DNA from 4 places in the Enterobacter sp. MGH 24 genome. Region 3 is predicted to be linked to each of the others. Evidence: predicted binding sites of a transcription regulator. Region 3 holds the regulator's gene; each other region holds the start of a gene.

Region 1 (4,035 bases), 1.0 Mb from region 3:
GGTCAGGAAGCGGTGATGCTCGTTCCCCCACGCCTTGAGATCCAGCATCGCGCCATCCAGTACCGGCAGCAGCTTTTGCCAGCCGGTTTCGCTTAACATACCGTTGCTGTCTACCAGACAGGTCAGGTGACGCAGGGCAGGATCGGCTTTGATCGCTGAGAATAGCGTCACTAAAAACGGCAGCTGCGTTGTGGCTTCGCCGCCGCTCACGGTGATCCCTTCGATAAACGGTGCGGATTTGCGGACCTGAGTGAGGATCTCGTCCAGGCTGAAGCGGTGCGCCATAGGCGTTGCCTGCTGCCGGCACAGGTGCAGGCAGGTGTCGCACTGCTGGCAGTCACTCTCCTGCCACCAGACGCGTCCGGCCTGAATCGTCAGCGCGTCGTGCGGGCAGTGGGGCACACAGTCCCCGCAGTCGTTGCAGCGGCCGATCGTCCACGGGTTGTGGCAGGTTTTACAGCGCAGGTTGCAGCCCTGCAGGAACAGCGCCAGGCGGCTGCCCGGCCCGTCCACGCAGGAAAAAGGAATGACCTGACTAACTAAAGCGCATCTGCTGTTCATGGCTAACCACGCGCGGCTGACGTTCGAGAATACGGGTATTGCGCGCGGCCTCTTCGCCCAGCCACGTGGTATTGGTGCGCGATCCGGCTTCCCGGTATTTTTCCAGATCCGATAGTCGCACCATATAACCGGTCACGCGGACCAGATCGTTACCCGCTACGTTGGCGGTAAATTCACGCATTCCCGCCCTGAACGCGCCCAGGCAAAGCTGAACCACCGCCTGCGGGTTGCGTTTAACCGTCTCCTCCAGGGTGAGAATATCGCTGATTCCGGAGTGATAATGTCTGTGGTGCGGTGCAACGGCCAGCAGATGGCTGATGGGATCCGGCTCGTCGCCGTAGGGCAGACGTGCGCCCGGCGTGGTGCCCGAATCGGAGCTGATCCCCGACTGCGCGTGCAGCATCGCGCGGTGCTTCCAGCCGTGCTTCACCGGCGTGTTTTCCACAAACGCCGCTAGCTGTTCGCTGATGCGATAGCCCAGCGCGTTGGCCTGCTCATCTTTGCCGTAACGCCCTGCAATGCCTGCTTTCTCACAGAGCACGTTTACCGCTTCCGCCAGGCCGTAAATGCCAAACATCGGCACAAACCGATCGGCATCAATCAGCCCCTCTTTTACCAGGAAGCTATTCTCAAAGAAGCCAGACTGCCCGTACAGAAAATCGCAGCGCGCATCGATGATGGCAATTTGCTGCTGGCAGTAGTGCGGTAGCGCGCGGGTGAAGAAGTCGTCAACCGATGCGCTGTGTTCGGCAATAGCCTTTAGGTTAAGGCGCACCAGCGTACTGCCACCGCCCGCCAGTGGCAGGGAGTTGTAACAACTCACCACGCCGTAACGGCCTTTTGTGAAAATTTTATCATTCATCGGGCCATTAGAAATATGCGGTTTGCTGCATTCACATATATTTTTTGCCACCTCGAGCAGCAGGTCGTCCGGGGTGATATCGGGATCGTAGATAAAGGTCAGATTCGGTGCGACCTGCTTCAGCTCTGCATCGGCACGCAAAATGGCGCGTGTGACGGGCGTATCCGCCGGGCCGATATTGGCGTGCATAAACGCATCCGGCAGCGTACGGTCGAGATAGCGCCAGAAACGTTTTATTCGGCTATCGATCTCTTCTTGTGTTAGAATTCTAACATATGGAGTTAAGATCGCATCAAGCTGACCGAGATAGACCGGCATCGATGTGACGGACGGAACATGATGGTAGAGGATGGTTAACAGAGAGAGGGCGTCGTCGAGATCTTTCGCCCCTTCCAGCTCCAGCCATTCTGAACCGTTAGCCAGAAATTTTGCGTAATCCGGCAGAACGTAACGGGGTTTGTAGGGCGCATGGCCTTCGAACATGTCGCAGATAAACCCTTCGTCCAGCGCGGCTCGCGCGGCCTCAGGAAGTGCCGGATAAGGCAGGTTGTTTTCCGCTTCCAGCGCCAGAAAATGACGTTTTTGTTCCGGGGTTAACACCGGGCTTGTCACAATGTGCTGGCAACGTTGTTGCAGGGCGTCGGGGCTGGAGTGGGGCATATTCGCTTCCTTGAGTGTTCTGCGGATGATGAACGGATTGTAGGAAGCCAGCCTGTCGGGGCTTTTGATCCGACAGGGGGTATCGCTGCTTTAGTCGACAATTTACGCGCTAAAGTTTGAAGAAGATCTCATTACAGTAATGCAAATTTGTACGCAGTTTTCATTAACTGTGATGAATGTCGAAGTGTGGATGCGGGTGAATGTTAGAATACTCACAGACCCGCAAGGTAAAATTTATACGGCACTGCCGTTGGAGAATGTTATGACCGATTTAACTGCAAGCAGCCTGCGCGCGTTGAAGCTGATGGATCTGACCACCCTGAACGATGACGATACCAATGAAAAAGTCATCGCCCTGTGCCATCAGGCGAAAACGCCGGTGGGTAACACCGCAGCCATCTGTATCTACCCGCGCTTTATCCCGATTGCCCGTAAGACGCTGCAAGAGCAGGGTACGCCGGACGTGCGCATTGCTACCGTAACTAACTTCCCGCATGGCAACGATGATATCGAGATTGCGCTGGCAGAAACCCGCGCGGCGATTGCCTACGGCGCAGACGAAGTTGACGTGGTATTCCCGTACCGCGCGCTGATCGCCGGCAACGAGCAGGTCGGTTTTGATCTGGTGAAAGCCTGTAAAGACGCGTGTGCGGCGGCAAACGTGCTGCTGAAAGTGATCATCGAAACCGGCGAGCTGAAAGAAGAGGCGCTGATTCGTAAGGCGTCTGAAATCTCCATCAAAGCCGGTGCCGATTTCATCAAAACCTCTACCGGTAAAGTGCCGGTGAATGCGACCCCAGAAAGCGCGCGCATCATGATGGAAGTTATCCGCGATATGGGCGTGTCCAAAACCGTTGGTTTCAAACCCGCGGGCGGCGTGCGTACCGCCGAAGACGCGCAGCAGTTCCTGGCGATTGCCGACGAGCTGTTTGGTGCCGACTGGGCCGATTCCCGTCACTACCGCTTCGGCGCGTCCAGCCTGCTGGCCAGCCTGCTGAAAGCGCTGGGCCACGGCGACGGTAAGAGCGCAAGCAGCTACTAAGTTTGAATTGCCGGGTGGCGCTACGCTTACCCGGCCTACCGGATCGTAGGGCGGGTAAGCGTAGCGCCACCCGCCACAACTCCCCCGATTCCGCATGGAGGTTACCGTGTTTCTCGCACAAGAAATTATTCGTAAAAAACGTGATGGTCATGCATTAAGCGATGAAGAGATCCGCTTCTTCATCAACGGCATTCGTGATAACACCGTCTCAGAAGGGCAGATTGCGGCTCTGGCGATGACCATCTTCTTCCACGATATGTCGATGCCTGAGCGCGTGTCGCTGACCATGGCGATGCGAGATTCAGGAACCGTTCTGGACTGGAAAAGCCTTAACCTTAACGGCCCAATTGTGGACAAACACTCCACCGGCGGCGTAGGCGACGTGACGTCTCTGATGCTCGGCCCAATGGTGGCGGCCTGTGGCGGTTACATCCCGATGATCTCCGGGCGCGGCCTTGGGCACACAGGCGGTACGCTCGACAAACTGGAAGCCATTCCGGGCTTCGATATCTTCCCGGATGACAACCGCTTCCGCGACATTATTAAAGACGTTGGTGTGGCGATTATCGGCCAGACAAGCTCTCTTGCTCCGGCAGACAAACGTTTTTACGCAACCCGCGATATTACCGCGACCGTTGACTCCATCCCGCTGATCACCGCCTCTATCCTGGCGAAGAAGCTGGCAGAAGGGCTGGACGCGCTGGTGATGGACGTGAAGGTCGGTAGCGGCGCGTTTATGCCGACCTATGAGCTTTCTGCTGCGCTGGCCGAAGCGATCGTTGGCGTCTCCAACGGCGCGGGCGTGCGCACCACCGCACTGCTCACCGACATGAACCAGGTGCTGGCGTCCAGCGCCGGTAACGCGGTTGAAGTGCGTGAAGCGGTACAGTTCCTCACCGGTGAATACCGT
Region 2 (4,035 bases), 890 kb from region 3:
GCGCCGTAGACGCCGGTATCGATCCCCGCTTTAAGCATCGCCACGAAGGCCACTTCGTTAAACGCGCCGATGCCGTAGAGGTAGTACATGTGCGTCCCGGCGAAAACGCCCGAGGAGAGCAGGCCAACGAAGATCGGGAACGACCAGTCGGCATACCAAAAACCTTTATTCTGTTCCATTTAGAGGCTCCTGTTATTTACCGCTGAGCGAGTTGTGGATCATGTCGAGCCAGTTCGGCACGGTCAGATGGAAGGATTCGATCATCTTCATGTCGAAGCCGCGGAAGAAGCCGCTCAGCACGAAGAGCAGGACGATGGCCGCCATCATCACTTTGGTGACGTGGTTCCAGCCGCTCTCTTCCACGCCTTTACCGATCAGGATCCCCAGCACCAGGCCCGGTACGGCGTTCCCCATGATCAGCTGCGCCGCGCCGCCAAAGATGGTGGCCCAGAAGCCTGATTTTTTACCCGCGTCGATGGCCGCCAGCCAGAAGATCACCGGCATCACGGTGTTCACCAGCAGGTTAGCCGCCGGTACCAGCACCTTCACGGCGGTGACCTGAAGCGCTGCCGGAACGGAGGAGGCGGTCAGGTTCAGGAAGGTGACGACGAGCATGCCAATCACGCCGCAGGCAATCGCCATTTTGCGCGGGTCGTGCAGCGTTTCGCCGACGTTACGGTTTTTGATCATCAGTGCAGCAGCACCCCAGTTCGGGATGATGCGGTGGTCAACGTCCTGTGTGAAGGCACCTGCGGCCACGGAAGAGGCCCAGGCGTTAAAGAAGAAACCTAACCCAAAGGAGAAGTGAGACGCTGGGTCCCCTTCGCAGGAGTTCAGTTCCCCCAACGTACGAAACGCGCCCATACCCTGTGTGGTAGGCGCATGAAACATGCGTGCAGCCCCGGCTCCGACACCGACGCCAACCAGGCCGCCAATGATGAGCGATTTTATTAATATAATTAAGAACATCAGTCTGCCCTTTTATGAATAATCAGCGTTGCGTGACGAAATCCACCTGGTCGAGATTGATGGCGGTCACGTTGACGGTCACATCCAGCTCCACGCTGTAGGTGCGTCTTTCCCGGCGCAGAAAGAAGAACAGAAACGCTTCTTTTCGCACCGCTTCTTGCGCCTGAACGACCTGCACATCCTGTGGCTCAATACGCAGTAAGATATGCGGTGAGGCTTTCATCACCGCGGCCTGAACGTGGTTGAGCGCGTCGGCAAAGGCGCGCGCTTTTGCGTCACCTTTGCCCTTCACTCTCACCGTGGTTGTGAACTGTTCTTTCATGCTTATGCGCCGTATTTCTTCTGCCACGCCTGTACCAGACGCTCGCCCAGCTCTTCTTTATCCATGAAGCCGAAGCCCAGCACGTTGCAGCCTTCGTTGATGGCGGTCACGCCCTCTTCCACTGAACGCATGCCGTATTTGGCCTTGTAGCCATATTTCGTTTGGGCTGTGATGGCACCCGCGCCGCCGCTGCCGCAGAAGGAGATGCCGAAGGTGGCGTTTTCCGCTTTCATCACGTCGCCGAGCTTCATGTCCGCGGCCATGCCCGGTACGACAACCGCGCGTCCGCCTGCTTTTTCGACACCGGCGGCCACTTTCTGACCTTTGCCCAGGCGATCGCCAATCACGACTGTAATCTGTTCCATGTGTTGCTCCTTAAAGGTTGTCTTTCGCGACTTCAAAGTGAACGGAGAGCAGCCAGGCTTCTTCATCAGGAAGATTGCCAAACTGCGCGACCACTTCACGGGCGAGCCGCATTGAATCCGGTGAAATTTCGTCAAACAGCTCTGCTTCAACCTCCGGCAGCGGCTCGCCGGTCACGGACCGGTGTGCCATTGCGCGCACGTGGGAAGTGAGCATCTGCTCCTGTACCGCATTGGGGATGATGTTGTTTCGGGCCAGCAGGGCATAAACCTGCTGCAGCATGGTGTTCGCGAGCTGTTCTGTTTGCTCCGCCTGTTCCCCAACGTCGTTCATTACCGCTCCGTTAATCACTGGTCTTACCCCGTTAATGGCTCTGGAATAAAACTAACGTTGGGGGGGAATGGTTTGTAGCGAGTTGTTTTCCACTTCGAAGTGGAAAGGCGAGCCGCAGCAGTGATCTGTGCCACATAAATGCGGTGAATCTGGATTAATAACGGTATTTACGTGATGAATGTCACGTATTCCAGCGGCAAAACGCGCGCCTGGGAAACGAAAACGTTCAGGCGTGGTGACGCAAAAATGTGATGGCGATAGGGTTTACTTATTACCGCGTAAAAAAAACGGGAGCCACTGGCCCCCGCTGATTGTTTGTCAGATGCGCGATCGGTTAACGGTATTTCTGGTGATATGTGTTGCGCGTAGTCACAAACTGCTCGGCCGCCGCCTGGGCTTCCTTCACTTTGCCTTCGTTAGCCAGCTTCAGCGCGCCGTCGATCTGGCCGACCAGCACGTCAAAGCCGTGGCGGTAGTCTTTCATCTCTGCGCTGTCTGCCGCTTTGCTTTCCAGCTTCGGAGGCGTCGCTTTTTGTGCGTCCAGCGCCGCTTCACGCATTTTGGTCAGCGCGTCTTTCATTTCAGCCGCATTGTCGGTTTTCTGCACCACCTTCAGGTTTTGACCGAGGATGCCCATGTCGTCTTCAAGATCGGCAGCAAACGCAGAAGAGCCAAGAACCAGCGTTGAAGCCGCGACGATCGCTAACAGATGTTTACGCATTGCTCACTTCCTTTTTTATTATTAAAACGCCTTTACGGGTATTACTGACCGGCGATTTTCATTTCCGGCAGAAGTACAGAACCACACTGTATATTGCTACGTGTTTCAATATCGTTACCGACCGTAACGATATTGCGCCACATGTCCTTCAGGTTGCCGGCGATGGTAATTTCGCTCACCGGATACTGGATTTCACCGTTTTCCACCCAGAAGCCCGCCGCGCCGCGCGAGTAGTCGCCGGTGATGCCGCTTACGCCCTGGCCCATCAGCTCGGTGACCACCAGACCGGTGCCCATCTCTTTCAGCATCTGCTCAAAGCTCAGGCCCTGTCCGGCAATGCGCCAGTTGTGGATGCCGCCAGCGTGTCCGGTGCTTTTCAGCCCCAGCTTGCGCGCGGAGTAGTTGGTCAGCAGCCACTGGGTCAGAATACCGTCTTTGATGATATCGCGACGTTCGGTGCGCACGCCTTCGCTGTCGAACGGCGTGGAGGCCAGCCCCTTCAGCAGGTGCGGATGTTCTTCAATGGTGAGCCATTCCGGCAGGATCTGCTTGCCCAGCGAGTCGAGCAGGAAGGTCGATTTACGGTAAACCGAGCCGCCCGCAATCGCGCCGACCAGATGGCCAAACAGGCCGGTCGCCACTTCGTTGGCAAAAATGACCGGAGCCTTCATGGTGGAGAGTTTGCGCGGCGACAGGCGTGACAGCGTGCGTTCGGCACACTCTTTACCCACCCACTCAGGAGACTGCAAATCCCCCAGCGCGCGGCCAATGGTGTAGGCGTAGTCACGCTCCATGTCACCGTTCTCTTCGGCGATCACGCAGCTGGAGAGCGAATGGCGGGTGGAGCAGTAGCCCTGCAGCATGCCGTGGCTGTTGCCGAACACTTTGATGCCGTAGTGGCTGTTGAAGCTGCCGCCTTCGGTATTGGTGATGCGCTTATCCGCCTGCAGGGAAGCCTGCTCGGCGCGCGCGGCCAGTTCAATGGCTTCGTCCGGGGTCACTTCCGCCGGGTGGAAAAGATCGAGATCCGGCGCGTCAAACGCCAGCAGGTCTTTATCCGCCACGCCTGCGTAAGGATCCGGGGAGGTATAACGGGCGATATCCAGCGCCGCCTGCACCGTACGGGCAATGGCATCCGGGCTGAGATCGGTGGATGACGCGCTGCCTTTGCGATTCTGGTGATACACCGTGATCCCAAGCGCGCCATCGCTGTTGAATTCGACGTTCTCCACTTCACCATAGCGGGTACTCACGCTGATGCCGGTGGTTTTGCTGACCGCCACTTCGGCGCCATCTGATTTTTCTGAAGCAAGCATCAGCGCGGTGG
Region 3 (4,035 bases):
CCACGTCGGCTCTCACGGCTCTACCTACGGCGGTAACCCACTGGCGAGCGCCGTGGCGGGCGCTGCATTCGACATTATCAACACGCCGGAGGTGTTGAACGCCGTGAGCGCAAAGCGCGAGCTGTTCGTAAAACACCTGCAAAAGATTGATGAGCAGTACGACGTGTTCAGCGAAATCCGCGGGATGGGGCTGTTGATTGGCGCCGAGCTGAAGCCGCAGTACAAAGGCCGCGCGCGTGATTTCCTGCACGCCGCCGCGCACGAAGGGGTGATGGTGCTGAACGCGGGGCCGGACGTGATGCGCTTTGCGCCGTCGCTGGTGGTAGAAGACAAAGACATCGAAGACGGGTTAATCCGCTTTGCCGCGGCGGTCGCGAAGATCGTTAAAGGCTAATACTCGGTTCGCTTTAACACGCGCGTTAACCAAACCCCGTGATGCGGACGCTGACGCCATGCCACCGACGAAATGGTGTGCATGGTGTTCAGATGTCCCAGAACGCGCTGCAAATGTTGCTCCAGGGTGCTCATTGGCCCGTGGGTTAACGTCTCCGGCGCTTCCAGAATGTTCGAATCTCCCGACTCGCCCGGCGAGTCATACTCCAGACGCTGCTGACACCTCTGCAACGCAATTTCACACGACTGCAAATAGCGCTGCGCCAGATCCGGCGTCAGCATCGTGTGCTCGCGCGCCAGCGTGGTCATGGCGTTAATGTGTTCGACGATAAACTGGCTGTGCGTCACCCAGAGCTTCATGTCTGCCAGATAGTGCGAGTTAAAGCCCGGCTCCTGCATGGCCTGGTTGAGCGAGTTAAACAGCGCATTGTGTGCCTGGTTGACCTTCATCCGCTGATACGCCAGCGGGGAGGGCTGCGGGTCGTCGCTCAGGATCAGGCGAATGGCCTGCTGGTCGGCTTCCAGCGCGTCGTGGGCGTTCTGGCGCAGCAGTCCGCTTTGCCACTGCGGCCACAGCCAGACCATGCCGCCAAAGGCAATCAGACAGCCGATCAGAGTATCAATCAGCCTGGCGACAATAAACTGTTCGCCATTGAGCGTGAGCAGCTGCAGGGTATATACCGCCGTCACCGTAAAGCCCACCATCGCCCAGCCGTAGTTTTTGCGGATAATCAGGTAGCTCACCAGCGTGATCGCCAGCATGCCTGCCAGGGTATAGCCTTCCGGCACGTGGAAGTGCAGCGTCACGCCCGCAATGATCAGCCCGGCCATCGTTCCGCCAGCCCGGTGCAGAATACGCACCCGCGTCGCGCCGTAGCCGTTCTGGGTGACAAACAGCACGGTCATTAAGATCCAGTAGGGTTTCGGCAGATGCAGCGCCATGCCCATCAGGCTGGCGGTACTGAGCATCACGCTAATCCTTGCGGCGTTGCGCAGGGCGGACGATTTAAGAGAAAGATAGCTTTTGAGCGCGGGCAGTAGCGGCAGCCGTTTCTGCTTATCCGCCATCAGGTCGCGGGGATAAAGCGGGCGCTGGGTGCGCAGCACGCGCGCGATACGGCTGAAGTGCCAGGCGGCAAACTGGCCGACGGGGTTATCCGGATGCTGACGGGCGATTTTCTCCAGCGCGCCCAGCTGTTTATCCATGCTAAAGCGCGTCGGGTAGCGGTGATAGAGAATATCATCGGCCAGCACCCGCAGGCGTGCCGAGACGGTCTGCGCGTTCCAGCGGATCACCGCTTCGGCGTGGCTGCGCTCGACCAGCTTTTGCACCTCCTGCGGGTGGTGCAGGCTAACGGAGATATGCTCCTGCAGATCCAGCCCGACCTGGAAGGTGCGCAGCAGCCGCTTGTACTCGTGGTTCTTGTTGGCGGCGAGCATATGCAGCTGCTGATAGCACTGGCTTATCAGATCCACCACCTTTTGCTGGCGCGTCAGCAGCGGCGGTAAGGATTTCTCCGGATCGGTATGCTGGGTGAGCAGGGTGTATTTGGCTTCGCAGTAATCCGCAAGCTGCACGTAGAGCAGGCTCAGGGATTCACGCAGCGGCTGTTCCCGCCACAGCCAGAACCAAAACCAGTTAAACAGCCCGTACCATAATGTCCCCAGGGCGTAGATCAGCAGCGGCTCCCACACCGGCATATTCCCGGCGAGGCTCAGCGTGAAAATGGCCGCAATCAGCGAAGCGGGAAGCAGGCGGGCGTGCAGCGAACTGATTTCCGCCGTCACGCCGAGGGTCATGGCCAGTACGGTCAGGATCAGCGGCAGCGGGATATCCCGAGCCAGTAAAAGCTGTACGGCGAGGCTGCAGCCAGCAAACAGGCAGCCACCGATAATCAGGCGTTTAAAAAAGCGCTTATGCGGCGTGTCAAGACCGGCGATGTTGCAGCAGGCGGGCACGAGGGAAAACAGCAGGCCTTGCTGGAGGTGTCCGAGGATCAGACCTATGGCCACAGGAAGGCACAACACCAGCGTTTGCCGCAGTGCGTAGTTAACTTCCGGGTGATAGATCAGCCTGCGCCACATGGGGAGTAGAGACAAAAACGGCGTGACACCTTGCGATGGCACGCCGTTTAAGCGGAATTAACGCGTTCCGTAGACCACGATGGTTTTACCGTGGGCGGAGATCAGGTTTTGATCTTCCAGCATTTTCAGGATACGGCCCACTGTTTCACGGGAGCAACCGACGATCTGACCAATTTCCTGACGGGTAATTTTAATTTGCATGCCGTCCGGGTGGGTCATGGCGTCTGGCTGTTTCGCCAGGTTCAGCAGGGTCTGCGCGATACGGCCTGTCACGTCCAGGAAGGCGAGGTTACCCACTTTTTCTGACGTGACCTGCAGACGGCGCGCCATCTGGGAAGAAAGACGCATCAGGATGTCAGGGTTAACCTGAATCAGCTGACGGAACTTCTTGTAAGAAATTTCAGCCACTTCACATGCTGTCTTTGCACGAACCCAGGCGCTACGTTCCTGGCCCTCTTCAAACAGGCCCAGTTCACCGATGAAATCGCCCTGGTTCAGATAAGAAAGGATCATCTCTTTCCCTTCTTCATCTTTGATCAGCACTGCCACCGAGCCTTTAACGATGTAATACAACGTTTCCGCTTTTTCACCCTGGTGAATCAGCGTGCTCTTTGATGGGTACTTATGAATGTGGCAATGAGACAAGAACCATTCGAGAGTCGGGTCTGTTTGCGGTTTGCCAAGCACCATGCGCTGTTATCCTCTGTTATAAGCTGTCACCAGAGTCATCAGATGCATCCGGACTCTGGGGTTGCAATCGAATTCTTACCCATACCCTGGGAAGTCGGCTACCGTAACGTTTCGCAGCCAGTAAAGTTTGATGTCCTCTGCATACATGTGTAACGTCAATGTATTACTGTAGCATCCAGAGTGTTTTAGCATAGCTTTCGCCGCGTGTCTCCTGGTGTCTCGCTTCAGCATGATGCAGGTCGCCTTCCATTGCGAGAAATGTAACGCACGCGTAATCTGTCACCAAAAATGCAACGTTGGAGTTTAAGAATATGCAAGCGCGCGTGAAATGGGTTGAAGGTTTAACGTTCCTGGGCGAGTCCGCTTCAGGACACCAGATTTTGATGGACGGTAACTCCGGCGATAAAGCACCAAGCCCAATGGAAATGGTGCTAATGGCGGCAGGGGGATGCAGCGCAATTGACGTGGTGTCGATCCTGCAAAAAGGTCGTCATGACGTGACGGATTGTGAAGTCAAACTCACGTCAGAACGTCGCGAAGAGGCGCCACGCCTGTTCACCCATATTAACCTGCACTTTGTGGTCACCGGTAAAGAGCTGAAAGACGCGGCGGTCTCGCGTGCGGTGGACCTGTCTGCGGAGAAGTACTGCTCTGTGGCGTTAATGCTGGAGAAAGCGGTAAAAATCACGCATTCGTATGAAGTGATCGAGGCTTAAAAAACAAAGCCCGGTGGCGCTGCGCTTACCGGGCCTACAACTGCACGAACGTAGGCCGGATAAGCGAAGCGCCATCCGGCAACAGGCGTCACGCAATCTGCTTCCCTTCCATCAGTCGCTCCACCAGCGGCGTCATGATGAGCTCCATCGC
Region 4 (4,035 bases), 2.0 Mb from region 3:
AAAATAAAAAACGGGGCAATGAAATTGCCCCGTAATATAGCCCAGACGATTGAATACGCCTACTGCTGGTAATGTTATGTGCGCTTATTTTGACCAGTAAGCGGCTTTTGCTTTCTGCAGCTTTTCATAGGCCTTCAGCAGCGACTGATGCGCCGGGAAGGCTTTCAGATCGCTATCAACAGCCTGCAGGCCATAGAACGGCGCTTCGCCGCTCAGGGCCGCGCTGGCTGCTTCAACGGCCTCAGCACCGTACATACGCACGAAAGCATTCAGGTATTGCAGCGGCTCGCGATCGTCTTCCTGTGCCAGCAGCAACAGGGTTTGCAGGCAGCGGTAATAATTAGTGCGTTCGGCAGAGAAGACCGACTGGTTGAATTCCATGGTCCACTCGGTCCAGGCCAGAGCCTGATCCAAATCGCCTCCCGCCAGTGCCAGCATCGCTTTCAGCTCACCGATACGCAGGGTATACCAGCCGTTGTCTTTACCGGTCGCCAGACCCAGCAGTTCACGTACGCGAGTGAAGTCATCGTGGCCTTCCTCGTCCAACTGGGCGATCAGGTTCAGATAATCTTCCTTCTCCCACTCGCTGCCCGGCAGAGCTAGCAGCGTTTCGCGCAGGTGCGCGCCCATGCTGTTATTCGCCAGCCACAGATCTTCAGCCGGGTAGATGTCGGACATGCCTGGAACAATAATGCGGCACGCGTAGACGCCAAGATGTTCGTAGTCGGCGATATAGACGTCCTGGTCTTCGGCTTTAAAGATCGCCATCAGCGTGGCGAACTCTTCTTCCGTGGTACCGGCAAAGCTCCAGTCCACGAACGGATAGTCCGCGTCCTGCTTGAACATATCCCAGGAGATCAAACCGCTGGAGTCGATGAAGTGGGTTTCGAGGTTGGTATGTTCGGCCACTTCTTCGTCGTCAAACGTTGGCGGGGTGAACACGTCGAGGTCTTTCAGGCTACGGCCCTGCAGCAGTTCGGTAACGGTACGCTCCAGCGCCACGCCGAAGTCAGGGTGCGCGCCGAAGGAGGCGAAGCAGGTACCGTTCGTTGGGTTAAACAGCACAACGCAGATAACCGGATACTTGCCGCCCAGCGAGCCGTCATACGCAAAGATTGGGAAACCTTCTGCTTCCAGTTTAGCGATGGATTCCACCACGCCCGGATAACGCGCCAGTACGTCAGCCGGAATCTCAGGCAAGCTGATGGATTCGGCGATGATGCGGTTTTTAATGTGGCGTTCGAAGACTTCAGACAGACCCTGCACGCGCGCTTCATTGCGGGTGTTACCCGCGGACATGCCGTTGGATACATACAGGTTGCCGACAATGTTCATCGGGATATAGACGGTCTGTTCATCAGACTGACGGGTAAACGGCAGGGCGCAAATACCGCGATCTTCGTTACCGGACTGTAGATCGATCAGCATGCTGGCGGTCAGTTCGTTGTCTGGATCGTAGAAGGCACGCAGGCGAGCGTCGAGAATACCTTCCGGCAGTTCGTCATCTTCGGTCAGCGGGAACCATTTTTCATTTGGATAGTGAACGAACGGGCCGTTAGCGATGGTTTCGCCCAGCCAGAAGTCAGCGAAGAAATAGTTGGTGGACAGACGCTCAAAATACTCACCCAGCGCAGAGGCCAGTGCCGCTTTTTTTGTCGCGCCTTTACCGTTGGTAAAGCACAGGGCACAGTCTTTATCGCGAATATGCACGGACCAGACATGAGGCACCGGATTAAGCCAGGAGGCTTCTTCGATGTTAAAACCCAGGTCGGTCAGTTTTTGCTGGAAGCGAGCGATGGAATCTTCCAGAGCGGCGTCTTTGCCGGGGATAAACGTTTGAGTCATGGCGTTCACTTTTATCGTACGTAAAGCGCGCAATGATACGGGTTTTGCGTGACGGGTGCTATCTTCGGCGAAAATAAAAGGCTGGGCTATGCTTAGTGGCAGTAACTGACTGTTAAGGCATAGAAAAATGAAAGCATTTGATCTCCAGCGGATGGCGTTTGATAAAGTTCCTCCTGAATTTCTGGGCGAAGTGGCGCTGCGCAGCCTGTATACCTTCGTACTTGTCTTCCTGTTTCTTAAAATCACCGGCCGTCGTGGCGTACGGCAGATGTCGCTCTTTGAGGTGTTGATCATCCTGACGCTGGGGTCTGCGGCGGGGGACGTCGCCTTTTATGACGATGTGCCGATGGTTCCGGTGTTTATCGTCTTTGTCACACTGGCGCTCCTTTACCGCCTTGTGATGTGGCTGATGTCGAAAAGTGAAAAGCTGGAAGATCTGCTTGAAGGCAAGCCGGTCGTTATCGTCGAGGACGGACAGCTGGCCTGGGAAAATGTACAAAGCGCCAATATGACCGAGTTTGAGTTCTTTATGGAGCTTCGCCTGAACAGCGTTGAACAGCTCGGGCAGGTGCGTCTGGCGATCATGGAAACCAACGGGCAGATCAGCGTCTATTACTATTCAGACGACGAGGTGAAGCCGGGGCTCTGTATCCTGCCGGATATGCTGATCGAGCGTTTCAGAACGGTACCTGAATCAGGTGAGTATGCTTGTGTTAGATGTAGCCACGTTGTCGCGATGCAGCCGGGAGATCGTCAATTATGCCCCCGCTGTGCAAATCCGGAATGGACGAAGGTTAGCCGGGCCAAACGTATCACCTGACAGCCATTTTGTCGGTTTTGTCTTAGCGAGGCGGCAGATTGTTTTGTGTGACGCGGGGCACATTTCACGGGTCATAAGTTTTAGACATTGCGGCGCGTGTCACTGAATGATAAAACCGATATCCACAGTTATAACTTATGGCTTTTAGCGTGGTGAGGGGAAATGGCTCAAGTCTTTAATTTCAGTTCAGGTCCGGCAATGTTACCGGCAGACGTGCTTAAACAGGCTCAACAGGAACTTTGTAACTGGAACGGTCTGGGTACGTCGGTGATGGAAATCAGCCACCGGGGTAAAGAGTTTATTCAGGTGGCGGAAGATGCAGAAAAGGATTTTCGCGATCTGCTGAATATTCCCTCGAACTACAAAGTATTGTTCTGTCACGGCGGTGGACGCGGTCAGTTTGCGGGCGTTCCGCTGAATATCCTGGGCGACAAAACGACGGCTGACTACGTTGACGCGGGTTACTGGGCGGCAAGCGCCGTAAAAGAAGCGCACAAATACTGCACGCCGAATGTTATCGACGCCAAAGTGACCGTTGACGGTCTGCGCGCCGTGAAGCCAATGAGCGAGTGGCAGCTTTCCGATAACGCAGCGTATCTGCACTACTGCCCGAACGAAACCATTGACGGGATTGCCATCGACGAGACGCCAAACTTCGGCAGCGATGTCGTGGTTGCCGCCGACTTCTCCTCCACCATTCTGTCTGCGCCAATTGATGTCAGCCGCTACGGCGTTATCTATGCGGGCGCGCAGAAAAATATCGGCCCGGCCGGTTTGACTATCGTCGTCGTGCGTGAAGACCTGCTGGGTAAAGCGCATAAATCCTGCCCGTCGATTCTCGATTACACCGTGCTGAACGATAACGATTCGATGTTCAACACCCCACCAACGTTTGCCTGGTATCTCTCTGGCCTGGTCTTCAAATGGCTGAAGCAAAACGGCGGCGTGGCGCAGATGGACAAGGTGAATCAGCAGAAAGCTGAACTGCTGTATGGCGTGATCGACAAGAGCGATTTCTACCGCAACGATGTGGCGAAAGCTAACCGTTCCCGCATGAACGTGCCGTTCCAGCTGGCCGACAGCAACCTGGACAAAGTCTTCCTGGAAGAGTCCTTCGCGGCTGGTCTGCATGCGCTCAAAGGTCACCGTGTCGTTGGCGGCATGCGTGCCTCCATTTATAACGCGATGCCGCTGGAAGGCGTTAAAGCCCTGACGGATTTCATGATCGACTTCGAACGTCGTCACGGTTAATGTGCTGTTTTTCACCCCCGCAGCCTCCCTGCGGGGTTTTTATTATGTTGAGTTGAGAGTTTAGTTTTCATGGAATCCCTGACGTTACAACCTATCGCGCGGGTAGATGGCACCATTAA

The links. Region 3 encodes CRP, which controls carbon source genes, mostly activating them, when cyclic AMP is high. Its sites were predicted from a motif close to ATGTGANNNNNNTCACAT; they were not measured.
Region 1: a site for CRP is predicted at 2,198-2,215, ahead of deoC (deoxyribose-phosphate aldolase). Genes of this name have one in related genera too.
Region 2: a site for CRP is predicted at 2,106-2,123, ahead of L370_RS12705 (glycine dehydrogenase). Genes of this name have one in related genera too.
Region 4: a site for CRP is predicted at 2,711-2,728, ahead of serC (3-phosphoserine/phosphohydroxythreonine transaminase). Genes of this name have one in related genera too.

What each region holds. Positions count from the first base shown of each region.
Region 1 is NZ_KI535657.1:2,067,512-2,071,546, forward strand. It holds gene L370_RS12010 (YjjW family glycine radical enzyme activase) at 1-561, opposite strand, end outside; gene L370_RS12005 (YjjI family glycine radical enzyme) at 536-2,083, opposite strand; gene deoC (deoxyribose-phosphate aldolase) at 2,346-3,125, shown strand; gene deoA (thymidine phosphorylase) at 3,232-4,035, shown strand, end outside.
Region 2 is NZ_KI535657.1:1,924,349-1,928,383, reverse strand. It holds gene L370_RS12685 (DUF4310 family protein) at 1-179, opposite strand, end outside; gene L370_RS12690 (DUF4311 domain-containing protein) at 193-969, opposite strand; gene L370_RS12695 (DUF4312 family protein) at 992-1,291, opposite strand; gene L370_RS12700 (SFCGS family glycine-rich protein) at 1,294-1,656, opposite strand; gene L370_RS12705 (glycine dehydrogenase) at 1,667-2,005, opposite strand; gene cybC (cytochrome b562) at 2,322-2,708, opposite strand; gene pmbA (metalloprotease PmbA) at 2,750-4,035, opposite strand, start outside.
Region 3 is NZ_KI535657.1:1,032,828-1,036,862, reverse strand. It holds gene L370_RS16790 (bifunctional acetylornithine/succinyldiaminopimelate transaminase) at 1-394, shown strand, start outside; gene L370_RS16795 (YccS/YhfK family putative transporter) at 391-2,478, opposite strand; gene crp (cAMP-activated global transcriptional regulator CRP) at 2,536-3,168, opposite strand; gene L370_RS16805 (OsmC family protein) at 3,480-3,884, shown strand; gene L370_RS16810 (phosphoribulokinase) at 3,973-4,035, opposite strand, start outside.
Region 4 is NZ_KI535657.1:3,034,915-3,038,949, forward strand. It holds gene ycaO (30S ribosomal protein S12 methylthiotransferase accessory factor YcaO) at 85-1,845, opposite strand; gene L370_RS07685 (DUF421 domain-containing protein) at 1,973-2,665, shown strand; gene serC (3-phosphoserine/phosphohydroxythreonine transaminase) at 2,828-3,916, shown strand; gene aroA (3-phosphoshikimate 1-carboxyvinyltransferase) at 3,986-4,035, shown strand, end outside.